3 regions of the Cognaticolwellia beringensis genome follow, and region 3 is predicted to be linked to each of the others. Evidence: predicted binding sites of a transcription regulator. Region 3 holds the regulator's gene; each other region holds the start of a gene.
The links. The regulator sigma-54, encoded in region 3, starts transcription at its own class of promoters, with help from an activator protein. The targets are predictions, from matches to a motif close to GTTGGCACGNNNNTNGNNT.

Region 1: a site for sigma-54 is predicted at 1,586-1,604, ahead of flgA (flagellar basal body P-ring formation chaperone FlgA). Genes of this name have one in related genera too.
Region 2: a site for sigma-54 is predicted at 1,938-1,956, ahead of B5D82_RS14655 (DUF2884 family protein). Genes of this name have one in related genera too.

What each region holds. Positions count from the first base shown of each region.
Region 1 covers NZ_CP020465.1:349,601-353,891, reverse strand. The annotation lists gene B5D82_RS01480 (CheR family methyltransferase) at 1-575, opposite strand, end outside; gene B5D82_RS01475 (chemotaxis protein) at 615-1,550, opposite strand; gene flgA (flagellar basal body P-ring formation chaperone FlgA) at 1,739-2,431, shown strand; gene flgM (flagellar biosynthesis anti-sigma factor FlgM) at 2,506-2,820, shown strand; gene flgN (flagellar export chaperone FlgN) at 2,855-3,286, shown strand; gene B5D82_RS01455 (LPP20 family lipoprotein) at 3,408-3,872, opposite strand; gene B5D82_RS01450 (FlgO family outer membrane protein) at 3,899-4,291, opposite strand, start outside.
Region 2 covers NZ_CP020465.1:3,472,684-3,476,974, forward strand. The annotation lists gene B5D82_RS14640 (RNA methyltransferase) at 1-65, shown strand, start outside; gene B5D82_RS14645 (cold-shock protein) at 344-553, shown strand; gene zapE (cell division protein ZapE) at 651-1,805, shown strand; gene B5D82_RS14655 (DUF2884 family protein) at 2,031-2,834, shown strand; gene B5D82_RS14660 (tRNA-uridine aminocarboxypropyltransferase) at 2,973-3,743, shown strand; gene B5D82_RS14665 (DUF3010 family protein) at 3,844-4,281, shown strand.
Region 3 covers NZ_CP020465.1:1,571,537-1,575,827, reverse strand. The annotation lists gene B5D82_RS06625 (HPr family phosphocarrier protein) at 2-280, opposite strand; gene rapZ (RNase adapter RapZ) at 287-1,144, opposite strand; gene ptsN (PTS IIA-like nitrogen regulatory protein PtsN) at 1,151-1,603, opposite strand; gene hpf (ribosome hibernation promoting factor) at 1,633-1,920, opposite strand; gene B5D82_RS06605 (RNA polymerase factor sigma-54) at 1,956-3,464, opposite strand; gene lptB (LPS export ABC transporter ATP-binding protein) at 3,525-4,256, opposite strand; gene lptA (lipopolysaccharide transport periplasmic protein LptA) at 4,257-4,291, opposite strand, start outside.

The DNA.
Region 1 (4,291 bases), 1.2 Mb from region 3:
ATAAAGTCTTTCACCTTTAGCATGCCGTTATCACTGACTTCAAAGAACTGTTTTCTTCGTTCGAGAGATAAGCCTCTTGATAATGCTAAACTGTCGTAATGCGCGTTTTTACAATGTTCTAACATGGTATTAGAGATATCAGTGCCAATAATTTGAACACCCCCAGGAAATGCGCCTGGGTTACTTTGTTGATATTCATAAATCGCCATGGCAATTGAATAAGGCTCTTGCCCGGATGAACTTGCCGCTGACCAAATTTTTAGCTGTGTTCGCTGGCCTTTAAATTCAGGCAGTATACGTTTTTTCAAAAGCTCGAAGGGATATTCATCGCGAAACCATAACGTTTCGTTAGTGGTCATGGCGTCAATAACTGCCGCCCGCAGTTGCCGCTTTAAGGGGTTAAGCGTTTGGGTTATTAAATCAGTCAACGACACAATATCAAATTTCGCCATCAATGGTGCCAAACGACTTTTCACTAGATACTGTTTACTTTCACCTAAAACAATACCGCATTGCTGCTCTAGGAATATTCTAAACTGATGATAACTTTTATCATCGAGTTGCTTAGTTAACACTAGCTATAATCCACCTTATTTAAATATTGCAAAAAAAAGTTAAGAAACTTCATCATGCTTCAACCACTTTTTGACTGCAGTAGCTAACTCATCGGGATGAAATTTAGGAATAAAATCGTCAGCTCCCACTTTCTTTACCATGGCATTATTGAAAACACCACTGAGTGAAGTATGCAAAATAACCGGCATATTCTTCATACGTTCATTGTGCTTAATTTCTGCGGTTAGCGTATAGCCATCCATTTCTGGCATTTCAATATCAGAAATCAACAATGCAACCTTTTCGGTAATACTATGTTGACATCCGTCAGCAATTGTCTGTAATTGGTCAAGCGCATCTTGACCGTTTTTAGCCAACAGCATAGTTATACCCAAGGCTTCAAGGGCACGCTTAACTTGATTGCGGGCTACGGTTGAGTCATCCGCGATCATAATTACTCGCTCGCCAATTTTTTCGCCAACCGATGCGTCGGCAATCCCTGCGCTTAATTCCGTTGAAATTGGGCTAATTTCATTGAGAATTTTTTCAACATCAAGAATTGAGACCATTTCATTGTCAATTTCTGTAACAGCTGTGAGGTAGCTTGATTTGCCAGTACCTTCTGGTGGTGGCATCATGTCTTTCCAACTCAGTGTTACAATGCGTTCAACACCGGCAACAAGAAATCCCTGCACGCTTCGATTATACTCAGCAATGATGACAAAGCTGCTTTCTGTTTGTACAATATCAGGGCCACCAGTAGCTTTACTTAAATCAATAACAGAAATAGTTTGGCCACGAATATGAGCGACACCTTTAATGAACTTATCTTGCTTGGGTAATACAGTCAACTTAGGACAAGGCATCACTTCACGTACTTTAAAAACGTTAATACCAAAGCGCTGCCTGCCAATAAGTTTAAACAACAACAACTCCAATCTATTTTGTCCAACTAATTGGGTGCGCTGATTCACTGAGTCTAATATACCTGTCATAAAAAACCTCTTAGGTATGCCAATATATATATAACAAAGGCACGATTCTTGATTGTATCCTATTTAAACGACAATCATTTAAACGAAAACGTAAATATTTTGACGTTATTCGTGTGAAATTGTATTTAGTTAAACTGAATTAAGTTTAGACGAGTATTTTTATTTCCCTAGCTGTAAGATAAAAAATCATGAGAAAATTAAAGATATTAGTAAGAATAACCCTTATTTACTTAGCCATAGTTAATCATGGCTCTGCAATGACATTTGATCGTGATTATCTCTATAATTTCATCAAAAACCATGTCGAAAATAACGTCAGTCTGCCTGAACGGGGAAAGTTAAAAGTCGATGTAGCGGAAATAGATCCTCGCATTACATTACATCCTTGTCTATCACCGTTAACGGCAAATATACCTGAAAACCATAACGGTAGAAACGTAAATGTTAAAATTGTTTGTCCTGACGAAGAATCTTGGCAGTTATTTATTCCGGTAAAAATTCAAACAATTGTTCCTGTCTTAGTAACGCAAATGCGCATAAATAAAGGCACCTTACTCAATAACGATAATATCGAAATTATATTTAAAGATAGTAGTCAAATAAGGGGGACTGTACTTACTGACCCAAACATAGTGACTGGTGCTCGAACAAAAAGAAACTTATCTCAAGGCAGTACAATCACCAACAAAAACACCTGTTTTGTTTGTAAAGGTGAGCCCGTAAACATTATCGCTAAATCTGATAATTTTGAAATAAAATCTTTTGGTATTGCTTTAGATGACGGGAGTTTAGGCGAAATAATATCAGTTCGAAATAAGAAATCTGGCCGCGTAATTCAAGGGCAAGTTAACGCTATTAACCAAGTGGTAATTAATTTATAATAATTGCTTAAGTTTTCTGCTGTTTTGCCGATAAAAGGTTAGAAACCAATAACTGTTGTAAGTAGGATACAATAATGGCTATTAATATCAATAACTTGAATAATACCAATCAAGTAAAACAAAAAGTTGAACAACAAGTTCAAACCAAACAGCAAGTTAGCGAAAGTGCAAATGCCTCGCAACAAGCTAAATTAGCACCTCGTGATTCGGTATCAATTACCCCGCAAGCAAAACAAATGACCGAGTTACAGAAAAAGGCGGCAGATGCGCCAGTGCTTAACCAGAAAAAAATTGCTGAATTAAAAAGTGCAATTGCCTCTGGTGATTATAAAATCAATCCTGAAAAATTAGCCGCAAGTATTGCTAATTTTGAATTTGAACTTAACTAACTCAATCAACTCAATGTAAGAGTGGAGTATATAAGTGTCTGAAAAAATAACACCGCAACAATTGATTTCTCAACAGTTATTACAATTGACGCAATTAGAAGCGTTATTAGGCACAGAGAAAGAAGTACTTCAGCAGCAAAATCCAGCTGCGCTTATTAGCATTACCTCAGATAAAAATAATTTGCTTATAGCAATACAAGAAATTGACAATGCTATAGGTCAAAGCTTTGAGTTCAAACAAGAAAAATTAGCCGGTAACTTCAGCACAGAATTATCGGATATTGAAGCGTGTTTAATCCGCTGTAAAAAACAAAACCAAATTAATGGTCTGATCATTCATCAATCACAGCTATCTGTTGAGCGAATGAAAACCTCGTTATTAGAAAATCATAACAGGTCATCAATGACCTATGATAGTAAAGGTAAAACGTCTGGCGGACTCAGTAGTTTAGGTATAAAAGCTTAAGCCTTTGTTTTAACTTTATTATCACTGCTCCTTCACATCCATGTGATCGCACCATACCTTAATCCTGTACCGCCGCTCATTGACGTCCTGTCACCACGGCATACCGTACATAAAAAGAAGATTAATAATACGTGATATGTTTTATTTCTTGGCGGTTAGAAGCCGCGTTATATATTTCATAAACATCTTTAAAGTCTAAACTCAACTCAGTAGTGTAGCTGTCACCAACCGGATAACTTTTCACCACTTTTGCACCACGAATAATCCCCTGTACCGATGCCTTCAACTGCTGGTTATCGACCACTAAATTAGACATTGTGGTTTTTCCATCAATACTTTGACCATATACTTGTTCAGCAAGCTCAGCATAAGCCGCAATTTTAGAAGCTTTTATCGCCATGAGCATACGCTGTGTTTTATGTGCTGAATTCTGCAAGCTTATAGGTGCTTGACCTATTGCTGTTAATACTGGAAATTGTTCAGGCTTCACATTTTGCCATTCAACGTGTCTATCAAACACCGAAGAACATGCGCTCAAAACTATAGCACTTAAAAAAACTGCGATATTATTGCGTAAAGTATTCATATTCACCTTCGATATTTTTAAACTCATTACTTCTGTATTGCAATGGCACGTGCGTCGTCGACTAACATCGCGCTATCGCGCAAGATCATGCCATCTTTCATTTTAACATTTTCATGGCTATTAAAGTCATCGCCAACAACCCAAGCTGGAATAAATGACTGTGCTGTAGCAACGACAACTCGTGATTGCATACCAATCATTCGAGCATTAACTAAAATACCCGACTCTTGTTGCATCATAGTGCCCGTAACTACATAGTCAATTATCTGACGTTCAGGCAATTCCTTCCAATCACGACTGAAAACATAATCGCCATCTTCCGTTACACGGATATGTCCAGTAGTTTTAAAATCAATCACGACTAAGCCATGTCTTTGCATTTCATGAACAAAGCTCTCCGAAAGCTGATTACCAAGCCA
Region 2 (4,291 bases), 1.9 Mb from region 3:
TGGGCGACGATTTAATTAAACGCAGCCGAGATACTAATAATACGGTCAGCGTGAAAGCTGGTTAAGTCTATGAACAAGCCCGCGGATTAACGAAATTAGCGGACTTAACTTTGTCGCAGAAGTGTTTTTATTTAATATAAAGGAGACTTTTAAATTAAATGGGTTGACTATTGTTAGAAAGTAGATACAATACGTCCCAGCTAGAAAGTAAGACCTATATTTATGTACAAAGTTTCGAAGTTATATTAGTAAGTAGCTCGTCCTGTTTAATAAGTAATAGCAACACTCTCTGCAACACCGCCTTACTTTTGAGGCATCAATTACGAATAAATAGGATAATACAATGTCTAATACAACTACTGGTACAGTAAAATGGTTTAACGAGTCTAAAGGCTTCGGTTTCATCGAGCAAGAGTCTGGTCCAGACGTTTTCGCACATTTCTCTGCAATCTCTGGCGACGGTTTCAAAACTCTTGCTGAAGGCCAAAAAGTACAGTTTACTGTTACTCAAGGTCAAAAAGGTCCTCAAGCTGAGAACATCGTAGCACTTTAATTAATATTTCTTAGCTGGCTACGCTAGCTTAAATATTAAATGTGTTAAAAAAAGGGGAGACTTAGTCTGCCCTTTTTTGTGCCTGTAAATAAATACAATGTCAGTAATTAATCAATATATACAACTTGTTGCGCAGAACACACTTAAACAAGATGCTGAGCAATACAAAGCCGCCCATGCGTTAGATGAACTGTCGCAAAAATTAATACTCGCACAAGATCAAACATCTTTAGTTTCCACGATAAAAAATCTATTTTCCAAGAATAAGCCCATTCAAGGGATCTATTTTCATGGCAGAGTAGGCCGTGGGAAAACCATGCTGATGGATTTATTTTATCAACAGCTCAACATACCCCGTAAGAGACGTATTCACTTTCACCACTTTATGGAAAGTGTGCATCAAATGCTGAAAGACTGTAGTGGTAAAGATAATCCCCTAATCTTGATTGCAAAAACGTGGTCTACGGAAGTTGATGTACTATGTTTTGATGAATTCTTTGTTAATGATATTGGCGATGCCATGTTATTAGCTGGCTTACTCCGTGCTATGCTTTCAAACGGTATAACCTTGATAGCTACGTCAAATTGTCCACCCGATCAGCTCTATAAAAATGGCTTACAACGCGCAAGGTTTTTGCCCACCATTGATGTTATTCACCAGTATTGCCAAATTATCTCTATTGACGGGCCGCATGATCATCGATTATTAATGACTGATATCCCAGATCTTAAATATCGAGACTTTTATATTGGCTGTGAAGTAAAAAGTAACTTCTTATTACATCACTTTACTGAGCTAATTACTGACAATGTTTGCTATAACGACAGCATTATTATTCATGGTAGGGTCGTTAATTTCTTAGCTTGCAGTGATAAAACTATTTGGTTTGATTTTATGACACTTTGTTCAAGCCCAAGAAGCCAAAGGGATTATATTAAGTTAGCAGATAATTATGCCACAGTGCTGATAAGTAACGTGCCGCAATTTAGTGGTAAATTAATTCCTGCGGTATTCTCCGGTGTTGAAGATGGTTACCAAAGAAGTGGTGTGGTGATGGGGCAATTAAGAGGGCTAGATGATGAGGCTCGACGCTTTATTGCACTTGTCGATGAATTTTACGATAGAGGTATTCGCTTAATTATTGCCGCTGAGGTTGATATTGCTGAGCTTTATCAAGGCACACAACTTAACTTTGAGTTTGCCCGTTGCCGATCACGATTGTTTGAAATGCAGCGATTAAATTACCTGTAGCCGTATTTATTTCCTTAACGCATCCATTGTTAAATTAACCATAAATTTAATTTACTGACTAAATTATGGCCTTATTAGTTTTTTATAAATAAAATATTTATTCTAAACTATTGATATAAAGGGAGTTATAATTTTGGCATTAGACTTGTAAATAATAACGTTAACAGGTGGTTTGTTGATATTAAAATCGCTCTAGAAACGCTAAATTTATAAAGGAAGATTAAGATGAAAACATTGATTGCTACAGCACTAATTATCGCAAGTTCAGCGAGTTATGCACACGATAACTCTTTTTCTAGTGAGTCATGTAATGTTGACTTAAATGGCGGCATTAATATCAATGCTAAAGAAATCATTTTTTCTAAAAATAAATCGCCACTTTATACCATAACCAACAATGATACTTTGATAATCAAAGGCGAAGAAGTTACTTTAACATCCCATCAGAAGTCATTAATACGTGATTATTCAAGCCATATACGTGATGTTGTACCCGAAGTAAAAAGTATCGCCTTAGATGCAATTGATTTAGCCATTGATGGCGTTAACTTAGCCTTTAACGAGTTGTTAGGTGAAGGGAATAACGTTAGTGCTGATCTCACCACACAATTAACGACTATACGTGGTGAAGTTGACGCTGAGTTTAACAAACAAAATAGTTTCTATATTGATGAAGATGGTTTTTCGGGTAAAGATTTCTTTGGTGACGATTTTGAGCAACGAATTGAGTCTGCAGTAGAAAGTACCATTAAAAATTCTTTAGGGACTTTAATGATTGCGGTTGGCCAAGAAATGCTATTTTCAGGTGGCGATATGGATGCATTTGAAACAAAAATGGATGATTTTGGCGAACTTATTGGCAATGAAATGGAAACTCGTAGTGAAGGAATAGAAAAGCGCGGTGAAGCTTTGTGTCAGTCAATAATGGTGATTGATGAAATGGAAGAGCAATTAAAAGACAGTATCGATGAAATTTCAAATTATAATTTTATCACGGCTAGCTCAAAATCAAGCCATAATAAGATTTAAATTATTGTGATCCCTTAGGTTAATAGCTTGCGGGTAGATAACAGATAAAGCGTAGCCTAATTTCGGTTGCGCTTTTTTATTGCCAATGCAACAGCTGCACGTTAAAGTAGCGCCCTCAATAGTCCTGACATACTCTTTATGCACGCTGTACAGCAACTTCACCAATATCGTAAAAGCCTAAGTACCACTACCTACAAATCGAGAGGCCAACGAGTGATTCGTTGTGAGTTGTGCCGTTTAGCAAAACCTTTTTGTATTTGCGCCTTGGCACCTAAGGTTAGCTCGCAAGCCGGATTTTTGATGTTAATGTACGATACTGAAGTATTAAAACCGAGTAATACCGGTAAGTTAATTGCAGATTTGATCCCCGACAGTTTTGCCTTTCTTTGGTCTAGAACCCAAGTAAACCCTGATATTATCACCTTGTTAAACGATCCTATGTGGCAACCTATGGTGGTTTTTCCAAAAGCTTATGCGGGTGATGAACGCGAAATTTTCGATAACAAAATTACGGTTACTTCAGGGAAACGTCCGTTATTTATTATGCTAGATGGGAGTTGGCGAGAAGCTAAAAAAATGTTTCGCCGCAGTCCTTATTTACAAAACTTGCCTGTGGTGTCATTTACCCCAAAAACACCTCAAGACTCGACCGAGCTTAGCTCACGTTATCAAATTCGTTTAGCGGCTAATAATACTGAATTAGCGACAGCTGAAGTTGCTGCACAGGTTTTGTCTTTAGCGGGAGAGCAAACTAATGCGGATTTACTCGATCTTTGGTTTGATGTTTTTAGTTATCAATATCAGCGCGGCGTTTGCCAAATAAATAAAGCTAATCCAAATGCTGTGGCAGATTACACAGAGTTTGCCAAACTTAATGGCATTACTTTGGCAAAAGATATAACTAACTAAAGCAGTTAATTCTAAAAGCTTAACTTTAAATGCATGAAAACACTGCAGCTAAAGCAAAACTATTTTATAATAATGCACATTATAGTAACGAGGTTAATTTATGAAGATATGTGGTGTTGAATTAAAAGGTAACGATGCAATTATTTGTATCATGTCGCGGGAAAATGGGTTGTACGACATACCAAATACGCGCGTACAAAAAATTAGTCTTGTTGATGCTGGCGATGCAGAACAAGTTCAAGGTTTTCAGTTTGCTTTTGCCAAACTGATGGAAGATTACAAAGTTGAAAAAGTAGTGATCAGAGGACGCGCTTTAAAAGGAAAGTTTTCGGGCGGTCCGGTTGGCTTTAAATTAGAAGCCGCTATTCAATTGATTAAAGATTTACCCGTGGAAATATTATCGGGTACTTTTATCAAAAAAGCGCTAACACGCAGCCAAGTCGATATTGATTTTCGTGATACCGGTTTAAAGCAATATCAGGAAAGTGCATTCGAAACGGTGTTTGCTTTTTTTGAAGGTAGTATGTATTTACAATAATATTGCACTG
Region 3 (4,291 bases):
CCTATTCAGCTTCATCAAACCTGTTACTAAAGAGTTGGCAAATTTCTTCTAATGCTATTTCGGCATCTACCCCTGAAGCAATTACCTTGACGGTTTTACCTTGTGCGCCGGCGAGTAGCATTAAGCCCATTATACTGTTCGCGTCTGCACGGTTTTCGTCTAACTCAATAGTCACTTTAGCGGTAAACTTTTGGCTCAATTGTGCAAGTTTAGAAGCCGCACGGGCATGTAGGCCAAGTTTATTAATGATAAGTACTTTCCGGCTTGCTTGTGCGCTCATGGTAATTTACGTACTTGCAGTAGTAGGTAAGTCACGATGACGTGATTGCACATCTTTACGTTCTTTACGCATATTATTTGCCAGTATTTCGGCAATATATACCGAACGGTGCATGCCGCCAGTACAACCAATCGCAATGGTAATATAACTGCGATTATTTCGTTCTAGATGCGGTAACCAAGTCATCATAAAACTGTTGATTTGCCAAATAAACTTAGTCACTATCGGTTGGCTTGCAAGGAAGTCTTGTACCGGTTTATCTAACCCTGTGAAGCCCTTTAGTTCTTTATCCCAAAATGGGTTTGGTAAAAAACGCGCATCAAAAACATAGTCAGCATCTTGTGGTACGCCATGTTTAAAACCAAATGACTCAAAGACAACGACCATAGAGCCAGATTTTTTCCCCAAAATTCGCTCTCTAACTAAGTCCGCTAGTTGATGTGGCGTAAGTTGGCTAGTATTGATATATAAGTGTGCTCGACTGGCGATTGGCTCAAGGAGCTTTTTCTCTAGGGCAATGGCTTGGTCTAAGGCAATATTTTGTTTAATCAACGGATGTAAGCGTCGCGTTTCACTGAATCGACGAATAAGATCACTATCATCCGCATCTAAATAAAGTAAGCTTAATTCAACCGCATTAGGCATATATTCAATGATTTCAGGTACATCATTAGGATCAGCTGGTAAGTTTCGTACATCGAGACTCACAGCTACATTCTCATAATCGTTAATCACTGTATGGATGAGAGCAGGTAATAAGTTGACAGGGATATTATCAACACAATAGTAGCCTAAATCCTCTAACACTCGCAGTGCAACACTTTTACCTGACCCTGAACGGCCACTGACTATAATTAGCTTCATCTGTGTTTAGCTCGCTTGTTGGATTAACTGATACAGTGCTTGGTTACTTTCGCATTTTCGTACTTGCTTGCAAAATTGCTTGTTACGAAAAATTTTTGCGATGCTCTGCAATGTACTGAGGTGGTTTTGACATTCTTCTTCAGGCACAAATAAGGCAATAAAAATATCAACTGGGCGATGATCAATAGCATCAAAATCAATTGCTTCTTCTGTGGTTATTACTACGGCAATGGGCTGTGTAGCATTTTCCAAACGACCATGCGGTATAGCAATGCCATTACCTATGCCAGTTGACCCCATTCTTTCACGTTTAACTAGGCTTTCTAAGAGTTGAAATGTGTCATGGTCTGCCAATTTATCGGCGGCCAGGCTACTTAAGTATTCTAGAATACGTTTTTTACTGGAGCCCGGTGCTGCACAAATAGTGCAGTCCGGGGATAAAATGTCTTGCAACTTCATAAACTTATAAAACCTAAAGCGACTGAGCGCTAATGCTTGTTAATTTTGCCTTTGTATTTCAGGATTTGGCGATCTAGCTTATCAATTAATGCATCAATTGATGCATACATATCATTATGCTCGGCCTTCGCGTGAACCTCTGAGCCACTTAAGTGCACAGTAGATTCGGCAATCTGATTCAATTTTTCTACGGTTAATACGACATGTACATTATTAATATGCTCAAAATGACGTTCTAGCTTTTCAAACTTGCCATTAACATAATCACGTAATGAGTCGGTAACATCGACATGGTGTCCAGTAAGATTAATTTGCATATGCTTCATTCCTCTTTTTTGGTGAATAAGACTGCCTACAATAGGCTTTTACGTTGATTTGACGGCGGTATAGAGAGCGACTCTCGATACTTGGCAATGGTTCTCCTTGCTACTTTTATACCTTGTTCAGCTAATATATCTGCGATTTTACTGTCGCTTAATGGCTTTGCGGGTATTTCAGCGGCAACAAGCTTTTTAATTAATTCACGAATAGCAGTTGAAGAACACTCACCGCCATTTTCAGTACTTACGTGGCTAGAGAAAAAGTATTTAAGCTCAAAAATGCCTCTGGGTGTGTGCATATATTTTTGTGTGGTAACACGAGAGATGGTTGATTCATGCATGTCCACAGCTTCTGCAATATCATTTAATACCATAGGTCGCATAGCCTCAGGCCCATGTTCAAAGAAACCTTGTTGGCGTTGTACAATGCAATTTGAAACTTTTAATAAGGTATCATTGCGACTTTCTAAGCTTTTGATAAACCATTTTGCTTCTTGTAAATTCGAGCGAATAAATTGGCTATCAGCAGACGACTTCATAGACCTAGACATGGCAGCATATTGTTGATTCACTGATAATTTAGGTGCAGTATCAGGATTAAGCTCTACCGTCCAGCGGCCGTTTTTCTTCTCAACAGATACATCAGGAATCACATATTGCTCTTCACTTTTGATGACACTATCGCCTGGACGAGGATCTAACGATTGGATCAAGCGAATAACTTCGCGCAATTGATCTTCTTTGATGCGTAATTTACGCATCAGTTGTCGATAATCACGATTACCAAGCAAGTCAATGTGTTCAGTTACGGCTAATTTACTTTCAGCTAGCCAAGGCGTATCTTTCGCAAATTGATTGAGCTGGATAAGCAAACACTCAGGAATTGAACGAGCAGCCACGCCAACGGGATCAAAAACGTTAATTCGTTTAAGTACCACTTCAACTTCATCGAGTTCTACATCGTCTATACCAACGCTTTCTAATATCTCATCTGCGGTAACCGTTAAGTAACCTGCTTCATCTATAGCTTCAATAATGGCGATGGCAATGGTTCTGTCGGTATCGCTAAATGGCGTAAGTTCCATCTGCCAAATAAGATGGTCTTGCAGTGAATCTTTCGTTTCACCCTGATAAGTATAATCTTCAGATGCGTGACCAACACCGCCGCTGCTCGCACTGGCACTGAAGTTATCATCCCAAGTGCTATCACTGTTTAATTCTTCGGGAATATCGGTTTTAGCTAAACCTTCGGATGAGCTAATCTCATCGATACTCGGGGCAGAATCCTCACTACCATCAGACGAAGACATTTCTTTCGTTTCGCCAACACTAGCGGAGTAACCTTCTTCTAAGTGATCTGGGGTGCTTTCTGAGTTACTTTCAAAAGATTCATCAACTTCAAGCAAGGGGTTACTTTCGAGTGCTTCTTGAATTTCTTGCTGGAGATCCAGAGTCGATAATTGCAGTAGCTTGATCGCCTGCTGCAATTGCGGGGTCATCGTTAATTGTTGTCCGATACGGAGTTGCAAAGTAGGACGCATTTACGTTTTCATTTCCCTGTTGAAATACATTATTGTTATACCGCTTTAGTCTGTTATTCACTATAGCGTGAATTGTTCACCAAGGTATACATCTCTTACATGTTGATTTGCAAGTATTTGATTCGAATTACCTTCAGCGATCAGTTCACCATGACTAACGATATAAGCATGTTCACAGACATCGAGTGTTTCTCGTACATTATGATCAGTGATCAGAATACCAATGCCACGTTCTTTTAAGTGTAGGATAATTTTTTTTATATCACCTACTGAAATTGGGTCAACACCAGCAAAAGGTTCATCAAGGAGAATAAATTTAGGGTCTGCCGCTAAAGCACGTGCTATTTCAACACGTCGGCGTTCACCGCCAGATAAACTCATACCTAAGTTATCCTTGATATGACCGATGTTGAACTCTTCTAATAAATGTTCAAGTTTTTCTTCTCGTTCAACATCGCTCAGGGTTTTACGCGTTTGTAAAATGGCCATAATGTTGTCATAAACAGACAATTTGCGAAAAATTGAAGCTTCTTGTGGTAAATAGCCGATGCCCTTACGCGCACGTTCGTGCATGGGTAACAAAGTTAAATCTTCACCATTTAAAACAATTGAGCCACTGTCGTTATTGACTAAGCCAACAATCATATAAAAGGAGGTGGTTTTACCCGCGCCATTGGGACCTAATAAGCCAACAATTTGTCCTGCGGACACTTTCATACTGACGTTTTTAACGACTTTTCTGCCTTTGTAGGCTTTTGCAAGACCGGTTGCTGATAATGTTGAAGTTGACATTTACTCTTGCTTGTCCTTAGATTTTTTAGGCAGTT